3 regions of the Staphylococcus sp. IVB6181 genome follow, and region 2 is predicted to be linked to each of the others. Evidence: riboswitches for the same ligand, from Rfam matches in the RefSeq annotation. Region 2 holds a riboswitch; each other region holds the start of a gene.
What was found. A riboswitch is a leader RNA that binds a small molecule or an ion and turns the genes downstream of it on or off. The one in region 2 is predicted to bind S-adenosylmethionine.

Region 1 (4,293 bases), 1.3 Mb from region 2:
TGAAGACGGTACGTCTGTCACAATCACAAACTCTGAAGTACAACCAGATGGCTCAACTAAAGTGACGTTCAGTGATGGCAGAGAAATCACTATCCCTAAAGGTGAAAAAGGCGATAAAGGTGACGCAGGTGAAAACGGAACTTCAGTAACAGTATCAAGTACAGAAGTTCAACCTGACGGTTCAACAAAAGTAGTCTTCAGCGATGGCAAATCTCTTGTTATTCCAAAAGGTGAAAAAGGTGATGATGGCCAATCAATCACAGTAAGATCAACAGCACCAGACGCTGATGGCAATACAGTTGTAACATTCTCAGATGGTTCACATGCTGTGATTCCTAAAGGAGATAGAGGTGCAGATGGTACTTCAGTAACTATTACAGGAACTGAAACATTACCTAGCGGTGATATCAAAGTTACATTCAGTGATGGTCATGAAATTATCGTTCCAAAAGGTGCGAAAGGCGATGCTGGTCAATCTGTTACAGTCGTAAGACATTCTAAAACTCCTGAAGGCAACACAGTTGTTGATTTCAGTGACGGCAGCAGCATTACTATTCCAAAAGGCGACAAAGGCGATAAAGGTGAAGACGGTACATCTGTAACAGTCAAAGATTCACATCCTGATGCGGATGGCAACACAGTTGTAGAATTCAGCGATGGCAATACTATCACAGTCTTAAAAGGCAAAGATGGCAAAGACGGTAAAGATGGCAAATCAATTACTGTAGTCGGACAAAAAGTTGATCCAAACGGAAACACAATCGTTGTCTTCAGTGACGGTCGTGAAATCACAATTCCAAAAGGCAAAGATGGTGCATCAGTATCTGTAAAAGATTACCACTTTGACCATGATGGCAATACAATTGTTGAGTTCAGCGACGGTAATACAATTACAGTCTTAAGAGGTAACGACGGTCTTGACGGTCGTGATGGCCGCGACGGCAGAGATGGACGTGATGGCAGAAACGCAGTACCGACTCCACCTGCATATATCGTTAATAACTACATTGATGCATATAACACAAATGTAATCATCTTCAGTGATGGTCAACGTGTTGAAATTCCATGCAATGCTTATGGATATCCTGTTGCAATTGTAGGATATAACCATGATGCAATTGGTAATGTGGTATTACAATGTGCAGATAATACAAGAATTATCGTACCTTGTACAAAACCAGTCACACCAAAAGTGTCAATTCCAATGATTCCATTGGTACCAGCACAACCAAGTGTTCCTGTACAACCACAAGTACCTGTAACACCACAAGTACCAGTAACACCGCAAGTACCTGTAACACCACAAATACCGGTGGCACCGCAAGTACCAGTGGCACCGCAAGTATCAGTGGCACCGCAAGTACCGGTGACACCGACAACAAACAGAAATAAAAATGTACCAACAGGTACTGTTGAAACTACTCCAGTACAACCAAAATCTGTTGGACATACACATTACGTGAATGTGGGTCAAAAAGATACGAATAAATTTGCTGGTAAACACCTTGAACATAAAGTGGTTTATCACAATGTAGAACAACCTAAAGCAGCACCAGTACAACAACCAGAAAAATCAGCGCAATCATTACCTGATACAGGTTCTGACGAAACAGCACCATTATTATATGGTTCATTGCTTGCTGGTTTAGGTGCAGCATCAGTACTTGGATCAAAACGTCGTAAAGATGAAGAATAATACTATGATTTGAGTATAAAAGGAATCAGGCTTCGGCCTGGTTCTTTTTTAATAGTGAATGAAAACGCTTTCTTATTTTAGGATTTTTGAATTGAATAAATTTAAGTAACTTTCTGAAAAATAATGTTGACTTTTTCACTCAGTGTTTGTAAGATATGGAATATAAATGAATTGAATATAACTCTTATCCAGAGAGGCGGAGGGACAGGCCCTGTGAAGCCTCGGCAACAGAATTAATGATGATCATTAATAACTGTGCCAATTCCTGCAGTGAGATACTGTGAAGATGAGACGAGCCGATATATTATATCCCGAGGACTTGTTTCATTAGTCCTCGGGATTTTCTTCTTTTGGAATTATCACAAATTAAGAAAAATTCATTCATTTCAAATTATTAGAGGGGGATTTACCTATGATTGAGTTCAAGGATGTCAATAAAACATTCCGTAAACGCTCAACAAAAATTCAAGCTTTAAAAGATGTCAGTTTCACTGTAGAACGACAAGAAATTTTTGGGGTTATCGGGTACAGTGGTGCAGGTAAAAGTACTTTAATCCGACTAGTGAATAAGCTTGAAGATGCAACATCAGGAGACATTATTGTAGATGGTCATAACATTAATCAATATAACAAAAAAGAATTGCGCAAAGTTAAAAAGAATATAGGAATGATTTTCCAGCATTTCAACTTGCTTAATTCTAAAACAGTATTCAATAACGTAGCAATGCCGCTCATCCTTGAAGGCAAGAAGAAGCAATACATACAAGCAAAAGTCGAAGAAATGCTTGATTTCGTAGGGTTAGCTGATAAAGGGTCACAGTATCCTAATGAGCTTTCAGGCGGTCAAAAGCAAAGAGTTGCGATTGCACGTTGCATTAGTGACGGATCCTAAAATCTTGTTATGTGATGAAGCAACAAGTGCGTTAGACCCTGCAACAACGGATTCGATTCTGCATTTGTTAAAACGCGTCAATCAAACATTTGATGTCACAATTTTGTTAATTACACACGAAATGAGTGTGATTCAACAGATTTGCGATAAAGTTGCGGTAATGGAACAAGGCAGTGTTATAGAACTCGGCAGTGTCTTAGATGTTTTCAGCCATCCTAAGACAAAGACAGCTAAGAGCTTCGTCTCAACCGTTATCAGTACAGATATCAGCGATAAAATGATTCATCAATTACCAACTGATGATAATAATTATTTAGATGTCAAAGTGTACTTAGAAGGTTCGCAGCTTGGTCTCTCAGTGATTCAGACATTAATTAAAGATTTCAAGCTGGATGTGAATGTTATCTATGCATCGATGTCAGACATTCAAGATACTTCAGTGGGTTATCTGACATTACGAATTAAAGGTTCAGATGAAGAAAAGCAACGTGCCTTTGATTACTTGAAGCAAAATAATATTGAATTTGAGGAGGTAAAATAACATGCTCGGTTCAACTTTAGATTCTTCTCAATTACTTGAAGCTTTATATCAAACACTGCTAATGGTTTCTATTTCGTTAGTTATCGGTGCATTAATCGGTATTCCATTAGGTGTGTTACTAGTTGTCACAAAGAAAGACGGCATTTGGGAAAATAAAGTAATTTATCATGTTCTTAATCCGGTGATTAACGTACTGCGTTCTGTACCTTTCATCATCTTATTGATTGCGATTGTACCATTCACGAAATTAGTTGTAGGTACATCAATCGGAACAGCAGCTGCAATAGTACCGCTTACTGTTTATGTAGCGCCCTATATTGCAAGACTCGTTGAGAACTCATTGCTTGAAGTGAGTTCAGGTGTGATTGAAGCAGCGAATGCGATGGGAGCATCTCCTATTCAAATTATCCGCTACTTCTTATTACCAGAGGCATTAGGATCATTAATTTTAGCATTAACCACAGCAATTATCGGTTTAATCGGAGCTACTGCGATGGCAGGTGCTGTCGGAGGCGGCGGTATTGGTGACTTAGCTTTAGCTTATGGTTACCAGCGTTTCGATACAATCGTCATTGTGATTACAGTCATTATCTTAGTTATTATGGTTCAGCTGATTCAATCTCTAGGGAATGTATTAGCTAAGAAAATCAGAAGAAATTAATTTAAAAAGGGGCAATTCGTTCAATGAAGAAATTATTAGTACTAGCAATCGCATTTGTCGTTATTCTTGCGGCATGCGGGAAGAAAGATGATAACAAAACAGTTACAGTCGGTGTAGCATCTAACGAAACAAAAGTTTGGGATAAAGTCGCAGAATTAGCGGAAAAAGATGGTATTACAGTAAAAGTAAAACAATTCTCAGATTATAACGTACCGAACAAAGCGCTGAACGATGGGGATATCGATATGAACGCATTCCAACACTTTGCATTCTTAGATCAATATGAAAAAGCTAACAAAGGTACAAAGATTACGCCAATCCGTACAACAGTATTCGCACCATTAGGTATTTACTCTAAAAAAATCAAAGATATTAAAGAACTGAAAGACGGAGCTAAAGTGATTATTCCTAACGACGTATCTAACCAAGCACGTGCGTTAAAACTTTTAGAAAAAGCTGGCTATATCAAACTTTCTAAAGACTTCGGCTTAAAAGGCGGAATC
Region 2 (4,293 bases):
TTGCGGCAGAAGCTGCATTCTTCTCACTATCTCGTATAAACTCATTTAACAACGTATTGCTTTCATATTCAAAATGGCCGCCGATATACAAATCCGATTGGTCTTTATTTGAAATGAAATCAACACCCGTATACGGACTGTAAGTAATAACATCTAAGTCCGCTTCTTCCATCAATTCAGCAGGATCCATATAAGAACTCCTAGATTGCGGAATAATATACTCTGGAATTTCAAACAACGCAGGATGCGCCTGTAAGATTTGATAACGATAAATCCCAGTCAGTTTTTCATTAAACATCCGTTTATGAATGCCGTAACGGTAGTTCAACGCAAACTGTGCGCCCCAGCATATAAATAAACGCTGTTTGACATGGGTATTCGACCAATCGTAAATCTCTTTGAGTTCCTCTATATAATCTACAGCAGAAAAATCAAGATGTTCTACAGGTGCACCTGTCATTATAAAACCATCATAATAATTATCTTTAATCTCATCAAATTCCTTATAATACTGCTCAGCATGTCGATTCGAAGAAGATTTAGGTTGATGAGTAACCGGATAGATAAAGTCGACATTAATGTCGTGACACGTCTGCCCAAGCAATCTTAACAACTGTCTTTCAGCATCTTGTTTCATAGGCATAAGGTTAACAATCAATAAATTCAAACCATTAGTTATCCGTTTATCTTCAAAATCGATGTGTTCCTGCTTTAATACAGGCAGAATAGGAATTCCATCAGTAAAGAGCATCTTAAATCGCGTCTAATCCTTTTTCTAAGTCATTGATGATGTCATCAATATGTTCAAGTCCAATAGATACACGGATAGTTTCAGGTGTAATACCTGCTTTTAATTGATCCTCTTCATTTAATTGCGCATGTGTTGTTGAAGCTGGGTGAATGACTAATGATTTCGCATCCCCAACGTTCGCAAGTAAAGAGAATAATTCTAATGATTCGATAAATTTAATACCTGCTTCATAGCCGCCTTTAACGCCGAATGTAAAGATTGAGCTTGCGCCTTTTGGAAGGTATTTTTGTTTTAAGTCGTAATATTCGCTTGAAGGCAAGCCTGCATATTTAACCCATTCTACTTTTTCGTGGCCTTCTAAGAATTTCGCTACTTTTTCTGCGTTTTCAACATGACGTTCTACTCTTAATGATAATGTTTCTAAACCTTGCAATAATAAGAAAGCATTAAACGGAGATAACGCTGCACCTGTATCGCGAAGTAAAGTTGTTCTGATTTTGAAAGCTAATGCAGCTGGGCCGAAAGCTTCAGTGAATACTAAATCATGGTAAGAAGGATCAGGCTCAGTTAAACCAGGGAATTTGTCATTTTGTGTCCAGTCGAAGTTACCGCCGTCTACAACGACACCGCCCATAGAAGTACCATGACCGCCGATAAATTTAGTTGCAGAATGCACCACAATGTTTGCACCGTATTTAATCGGATTGATTAAGTATGGAGAAGCGAATGTGTTATCTACGATTAATGGAATACCTGCTTCATGTGCAATATCAGCTAATTTTTCAATGTCTTCAACGTTACCTTCAGGGTTCCCTACAGTTTCAATGTATAACGCTTTTGTATTATCTTTGATTGCGTTTTTCACTTCATCAAAGTTTTTGCTGTCAACGATAGAAACATCGATACCGAATTTAGGTAAAGTATGTGCAAATAATGTATGTGTACCGCCGTATAAAGTAGAGCTTGCTACGATGTGGTCGCCAGCATCTGCTACAGTTTGAATTGCATAAGTAATCGCAGCCATACCTGATGCTACCGCAATCCCTGCAACCCCGCCTTCAAGTTCAGCAACACGTGTTTCAAATACTGCTACAGTAGGGTTAGTTAAACGAGAATAGATATTACCAAGTTCTTTTAAACCAAATAAGTTAGCTGCGTGTTGTGTATCGTCAAATGTAAATGAAGTCGTTTGATAAATCGGTACCGCTCTCGAATGCGAAGATTGATCTACCTCTTGTCCTGCGTGTAATTGCAACGTTTCGAATTTAAAATCATTTGTCATGTTCATTTCCTCCTTGAATATATAAAAAATGAGCCTACCTGAAAAAGATAGACTCGCTGGGCTTATCTTTCAGGTCTTCACCTGCTGGAATTAGCACCTAACTTAAATAGGTTGCCTGGTATCGTTGGGCCAGTCCCTCCACCATTCTGGATAAGTTTTATTAATTTATTCAGTAGTATAGAACTAATACAGCGTAATGTCAATAGACTATTCTTATTTTTCTGAATTTTGGCTTTAGAAATAATATTTCGTCAACAAAATTTACATGCATGTAAAAAAGCTGAGACAACGAATACGCTGCCTCAGCCTTGAATACAGTTATACAATTAATGTTTGGAGCGAATTACCCATAAAACTTTGTACATTCCTTGCCATAACGAACTATGACGCGAATATACTAAAAAGCGCGGTTCCCAATTCGGTTTGAATTTCTCTTTATATCTTCTTAAACCGCTGAAACGATACAATGTATTAAAGTTATCAAATACTTTTCCTGCTAAACGTTCATTCCAATACGAGTATTCATTTTGACCCACATTAGATAAAGTCGCCATACCCATATTAAAAGCTTGATACCCCTGTTCCTTGCTCCACAGTAGCATATGCAGATATAACGCATCCATCAGCGGTAAATCTACTTCCGGCAGCCAGCGGATCAAATCGACAGAAATAGCTTCATCATTATGAATCGGCATTAAGCTGCAAAAAGCAATAATTCGACCGTCCGCCTCTCTTAAAATACCGACGGGTGCCTTCTCTAAATAATCATGTGTAAAACGCCCGACTGAAAAATGCATTTCATTTTTGCCGTCCAGCCACGCATCACTGACTTGTTCTAACGCTTTCAGCAAATCTTGATTAAACGGCGGTTCGATAATTTCAAAACTGATGTTTTGTTCTTCGACTTTATTTAACGTAGCACGAAAACCTCTGCGTTTTTTGCCTGAAGTTGTAAACGTGCTTAAATCGATGACCGCTTCTTCCCCAAGCTTAAAGAACTGGTTCCCGAAATCATGATACAGCGGCATATAACGGTCTGTAGCTTGATAGAAAATAATTTCATACCCAACGTATCGGGCGTAATGATACAACGCTTCTAACAAGGCGTTAAAGCGGTTTTTATTACCAATCGGATCACCTAGCACAACTAAGCAATTGGCTTTCAGACGATACATAATAAAAGCCTCTTCTGATTCATCCATAAACACTTGTTTATCTCCGCTATGCAGCAAATGACTTAAATAGTTGCCGCCGTATTGTTCGATAATCGCTTCGCATTGTGCAATATCATTATCAGGTTTCACTTTTTTATATGCTTGTTCAAACAGCCATACGATAAATGTCACAATAACAATCACTGCTAAAATCGTCAGCCATAAATAATAGCGCAGCATCGAGTTGTCGACCTCAATGCGGTACGCATCGACTGCTTCTAATACAAAAGCAATGACAAAATGATTCAACGTTAACATCACAACCGAAATAATCAGCATTGACATCAAGTGGCGCAAACGAATCGGACGTTTGAGCACTTGTGCTTTTAAGAACGCATAAACCAATAAACCAAAGACAATGATCAGCCATGTAATTAATAAAAACGACGTATTGGTATAAACCGTAATCATAAAAATTAAAATAACAGAAATCATCGCAAATAAAATCGCACGTCGGCTTTGTTTGAAAATACCGCGTACATTCAGCATTAAAATCAAACATGCACTAGTATGAATCGTTACCACAATATAATAAAACATGTGATTCGGGTCATAGAGTCCGTCATAAATGATACTGACATTGTTTAATAAGAACATCATACTTGTAAACATAACGAGTACTGCTAAAGACAATGACGGAATCTTTTGCGTGATCATCTTTTGATAAGAAAACAAGAACGATGTCACTTCTTTTGCAGGGGTATAATATTTCGATTGTTCAAGGTAGCGTTTGGCTGAAGTCCCGAATTCAAACATTGATAAAATCAACGCAATGACAACCGGTACAATATAATAAGCGAAACGATACAGCATCAAGGCTAAAACAATCTTTTCTTCCGGCAGATTCAAATGTTTCAAACCGACTAATATCACGACATCAAATGCACCAAAGCCCCCAGGAATGAAACTGATCAAACCCGCAATTGCTGCAATAATAAAGATGCCGACAAATGAAGTGAATTCCACATTCAAATCAACGATACGCAATGCAAAATACAAAACCATACTCGCAGCAAGCCATTCAATACTTGAAACAATCGTCAAAT
Region 3 (4,293 bases), 720 kb from region 2:
ATTTTAAATGTACGCATTTCATAATCGATGCCTTCGCGATCTAAAATGCGCATCGCATTTGTCTTCTTCTGTTTCATTGCGTTCACCTCATATTTAATATAGCACGCAAAGCAAACAGACAACATCAATACCGCTTCAAACCTAAAAAAACAAGGCGCCCCGACACTGTTTCTGCTCATTTCTGAGTTCAGTTGCCCGATACGCCTTGTTTTGTAAAATGCTGAAGCCATTGCTGACTCACATCATTTGCGATAAATGTGAGTGAAATCACAAATACTGAATTGGATTCTGCTTTTGTACTATGTGCTGCTTCTGTATGTTGTGTTGATGCCCCCCCAGCCACTGCACTGTATGTAGGTGGAGGAGTTTCTGATGCATTGTTGTTTGACGAAACATGCTCGCTTTGCATGAAAGCAGAGACACCGTTTTGGAACTTAGCAAGTTCGCTTTCATTCGTCACTAATACTAACAGAAAAATCAAGCAACAAGCCAGAATGCCAGCATATACCCATAAAATTAACGCTCTCATTCTTATAACCTCTTCACCCTTGATTCGTGATTACAATATTAACACAAAAACTTTACATAAACGGTAAGTAGTAAGCTATTTAAACCAAATGTAATATATGTAACAGAACCGACACGAAAATAACGGTGACATCACAAAGTGACACAAACCTCTTTTTGGTTGCGAACATCCTATTTAACAAGGTTTAACGTCTATCTGATTGCTTTCCTTCTCATCTATCCCTTCAAATTTTGTCCATAAAATTGAAATCATGTTACAAACACACTACAAATAAGACTATTCACAGAAAAAGCAGGTCAACTGCTGGGGTTAAACACCTCGCAACTGACCTGCTGATATATTATTGATTTTCTTTAATAGCTTGTTCGCCTTGTTCAATGGCTTGTTGAATAAATTGATGTGCGGCTTCTAATTGCTGTACCTCTGTATCAGAAAGTGCTATCGGCAAACGTTGTTTTATACCTTGTCGATCAATCAATGTTAACAGACTTAATGCGCCATCAGATAAGCCATACTCATGATTGACTAGACCGCTCACCGGTTCAATCGTATGTTCATTCAATACAACAGCGTGTGCTAATTGTACAGCTGCTCTTGAAATGGCCGCATTCGTCCAGCCTTTCTTGATAAAGACATCAAATGCTACTTCATCAATACTATGCGACACAGCTGCTTGGTTGATTGGTTCTGCGCCTGTTAACTGTTCAAACTCAGGCAATTCAATACCATGAATGCGTACACGGCTCCAAACAGGTACACAGTGAGAGCCATGCTCGCCTAAAACAAAAGCCTCTACGTCTTTAGGATCGACATCGTAGTAAGCTGCAATTAAAGTACGAAAACGAGAAGACTCTAAAATTGTTCCTGTTCCAATGACTTTATCAGCTGGATAACCTGCCTGATGACCCAAATAAGTCATTGCATCCACAGGATTAGAAATTAAGATAACAATAGGCTCTGTCGTTACAGCAGAAAGCTTGCTGAAGACTTCATGAACGATGGTACTGTTCGCTTTCGTCAATAAGGTACGATCCTTCATATCTGGTGTAGAAGGTGCGCTGGCTGAAATAATTACGATATCCGCATCTTTTAAATCCTCGTACCCTCCGGTTTGGATATCCACATGATGCGAACGTTTCAAACCTTGGATATGCAAGTGGTCTAAGACTTCTCCTTCAGCTTGCGAAGTATCTGTATCCACTACAACGATTTGTGAAAAGCATCCTAAATATTGTGCATCAGTCAATACTTGGCTGCCTACTCTGCCTACACCGATAATCCCTAATTTTGTCATTATAATTCTCTCCCTTGTCTTACTTAGCTTCATACGGTATTACGTCTTTACCGTATTCTTTTTTAATGAATGCTTTCATATCTTTTGATTGCAATACTTTAATCAAAGTTTGGAATTTTTCATCATTTTTATGTCCTTCTTTTACCGCAAGGATATTCGCAAATGGTGAAGATTCGTTTTCCATAACAATGGCATCTTTAGAAGGTGTTAAACCATTATCAATTGCATAGTTAGAGTTCATGATAACAGCTGCACCTTCACCGCTTTTATACGTTTTCGGCAAGAATTCTGCGCCTTGCTGATTATTGAATTTCAAATCTTTCTTGTTTTCCACAATGTCTTCGAATTTTGCATCTTCGATTTTGACACCATCTTTGATTTTAACCAAACCTTCATTTACAAAGAATGATAGGAAACGTCCTTCTTCTGCTGGGTTATTTGAAACATAGATTGTTGATCCTTTCGGAATATCTTTAATGTTTTTGTATTTTTTACTATATACACCCATTGGTGTTGTGAAGACTTTGCCGACTTCTTCTATTTTATAACCATGTGATTTCTTTTCGGCTTTTAAATAAGGAACGTGTTGGAATAAGTTCGCATCCACATCGCCTTTGTCTAATAATTTATTCGGCACTTTATAATCGTTAACGACTTTTACTTCTAAGTCATAACCTTTTTTCTTCATTTCTTTCTTAGCATGTTCTAACACTTCACCATGAGGCGCAGGAGAGGCCGCAACTGTAATTTTTTTGTTTTCTCCGCCTTTACCTTGACCGCAGGCTGCTAATACGACTAACAAAATACATAACCCGATAAAACTGATTAATTTTTTCATCTTACTATGACACCATCCCTATGTAATTTACAAATAACAAGACTCCTTTCAATAGAAAAAGCTCCCCCTTAAATTAAGAGAAAGCTTTTCGTTCTTTCTCTCATCTTCATAAGCAATTGCTTTTTGTGAATTAGCACCACTTCGTATATACGATGGTTGCTGGGCTTCATAGGGCACATCCCTCCGCCGCTCTTGATAAGAGTCTTATTAAATTGAATTGTATTAAGGTTACCACCAGTTATATAATTCGTCAATCTTATTTTCATATTTTTCTGAAAAAAATACTGTAATAATTAAAGTGCCAACAATAAACTGCTGGCACATGTATCTTTTCTTTTAAAATTACACTTTCATTCCTTTATTCTTTCTAATCGTCTTCTCTATCATAATAATTACAATTCCAAGCAGCATAACAGTAATAGACATGTACAACGGAAATTCAAAGTTCACGTCATATAATGAACCCGCGACAAGTGGTCCTGCAAAGTTGCCCATACTAGTAAATGTCGAGTTTAATCCACCGGCAAGTCCTTGGCGGTTGCCTGCAATATTTGAAAAGTAGTTGGTAATCGCAGGTCGGATCATGTCGAAACCGATAAATACAATAAAGCTGATGATCATGATTGACCAATAGTGGTGTGCAACTACTAATAAGAATAAGACTACTGCTGAATAAAAGAGCGAAATTTGAATAAAGGTCAATTCTTTGAAATACTTCATAAACTTATCAAATAAGAAAATTTGGAAGATAGCACCTGCTAAACCGCCGCCCATTATAGCGATAGAAATATCTTTTGGAGCATAGTGTGCTTTATCTGCAGTATATAAAGGATACAGTGTTTCAAAAGCTGCTAAACCGAATGCGAGTACGAATGTAATAATGATCGGTGTAATAAAAGCTTTGATATTAACTTTAGCTAATTCTTGCGGCTCTACAAATTGGTGGAAACCATCTGTTGTTTCGCGTTTTGCGCCATGAATAAAGAATACCGAACAAACAAAAGCTATAATACCTAAACTTCCTGCAAAATAGAACGGCAGACGATGGGAGAATTCAGCCATAAAACCGCCGAACCCTGGTCCTAAAATAAACCCTGAGTTGATAATGGCAGACATATAGCCGAAGTTCTTAGCTTTATCTTGCGGCGGCGAAATATCCGCAATCATGCCTGTTACACCCGGCATGACCATACCAGCACTAAAGCCCCCGATAATTCTTGAAATAATTAACAATGTATAATTACTGCTCATCGCAAAGATAAATTCAGAAACAGAGAATAATATCAATCCGATACAGATAATGAGTTTTTTGCCTAATTTATCAGCAAGGTTGCCTCCGAATGGAGAAATTACCATTTGCGCTAATGCAAAGGCCGCAACAAGAATACCTAAATCACTTCCATTTAAACCTAAATCCTTTAAATAGACAGGTAATACAGGTACAACTAATCCAATCCCTAAGAAAACGAGAAATATATTAAAGTAAAGTGTGATTAATTGCTTACTCATGATAGCCTCCTTTATTGCGTATTTTACGTCGATTTTTGTAATGACTACCTATTATACACCAAAGTTATTCTATAGCTCAATCAAATAATTTTATCTTAAGTTAGTAGCATTATTCCCTGATTA

Region 1: another riboswitch for S-adenosylmethionine. It lies ahead of MUA90_RS01545 (methionine ABC transporter ATP-binding protein); the one in region 2 lies ahead of MUA90_RS08065 (O-acetylhomoserine aminocarboxypropyltransferase/cysteine synthase family protein).
Region 3: another riboswitch for S-adenosylmethionine. It lies ahead of MUA90_RS11585 (MetQ/NlpA family ABC transporter substrate-binding protein); the one in region 2 lies ahead of MUA90_RS08065 (O-acetylhomoserine aminocarboxypropyltransferase/cysteine synthase family protein).

Annotation. Positions count from the first base shown of each region.
Region 1 is NZ_CP095096.1:347,507-351,799, forward strand. It holds gene MUA90_RS01540 (LPXTG cell wall anchor domain-containing protein) at 1-1,696, shown strand, start outside; SAM riboswitch class I at 1,878-1,989, shown strand; partial or broken gene MUA90_RS01545 (methionine ABC transporter ATP-binding protein) at 2,109-3,129, shown strand; gene MUA90_RS01550 (methionine ABC transporter permease) at 3,131-3,790, shown strand; gene gmpC (dipeptide ABC transporter glycylmethionine-binding lipoprotein) at 3,814-4,293, shown strand, end outside.
Region 2 is NZ_CP095096.1:1,644,151-1,648,443, forward strand. It holds gene MUA90_RS08060 (homoserine O-succinyltransferase) at 1-751, opposite strand, end outside; gene MUA90_RS08065 (O-acetylhomoserine aminocarboxypropyltransferase/cysteine synthase family protein) at 753-2,033, opposite strand; SAM riboswitch class I at 2,093-2,190, opposite strand; gene mprF (bifunctional lysylphosphatidylglycerol flippase/synthetase MprF) at 2,360-4,293, opposite strand, start outside.
Region 3 is NZ_CP095096.1:2,366,221-2,370,513, forward strand. It holds gene ybaK (Cys-tRNA(Pro) deacylase) at 1-77, opposite strand, end outside; gene MUA90_RS11575 (hypothetical protein) at 188-529, opposite strand; gene MUA90_RS11580 (lactate/malate family dehydrogenase) at 870-1,823, opposite strand; gene MUA90_RS11585 (MetQ/NlpA family ABC transporter substrate-binding protein) at 1,843-2,661, opposite strand; SAM riboswitch class I at 2,759-2,863, opposite strand; gene norA (multidrug efflux MFS transporter NorA) at 3,004-4,170, opposite strand.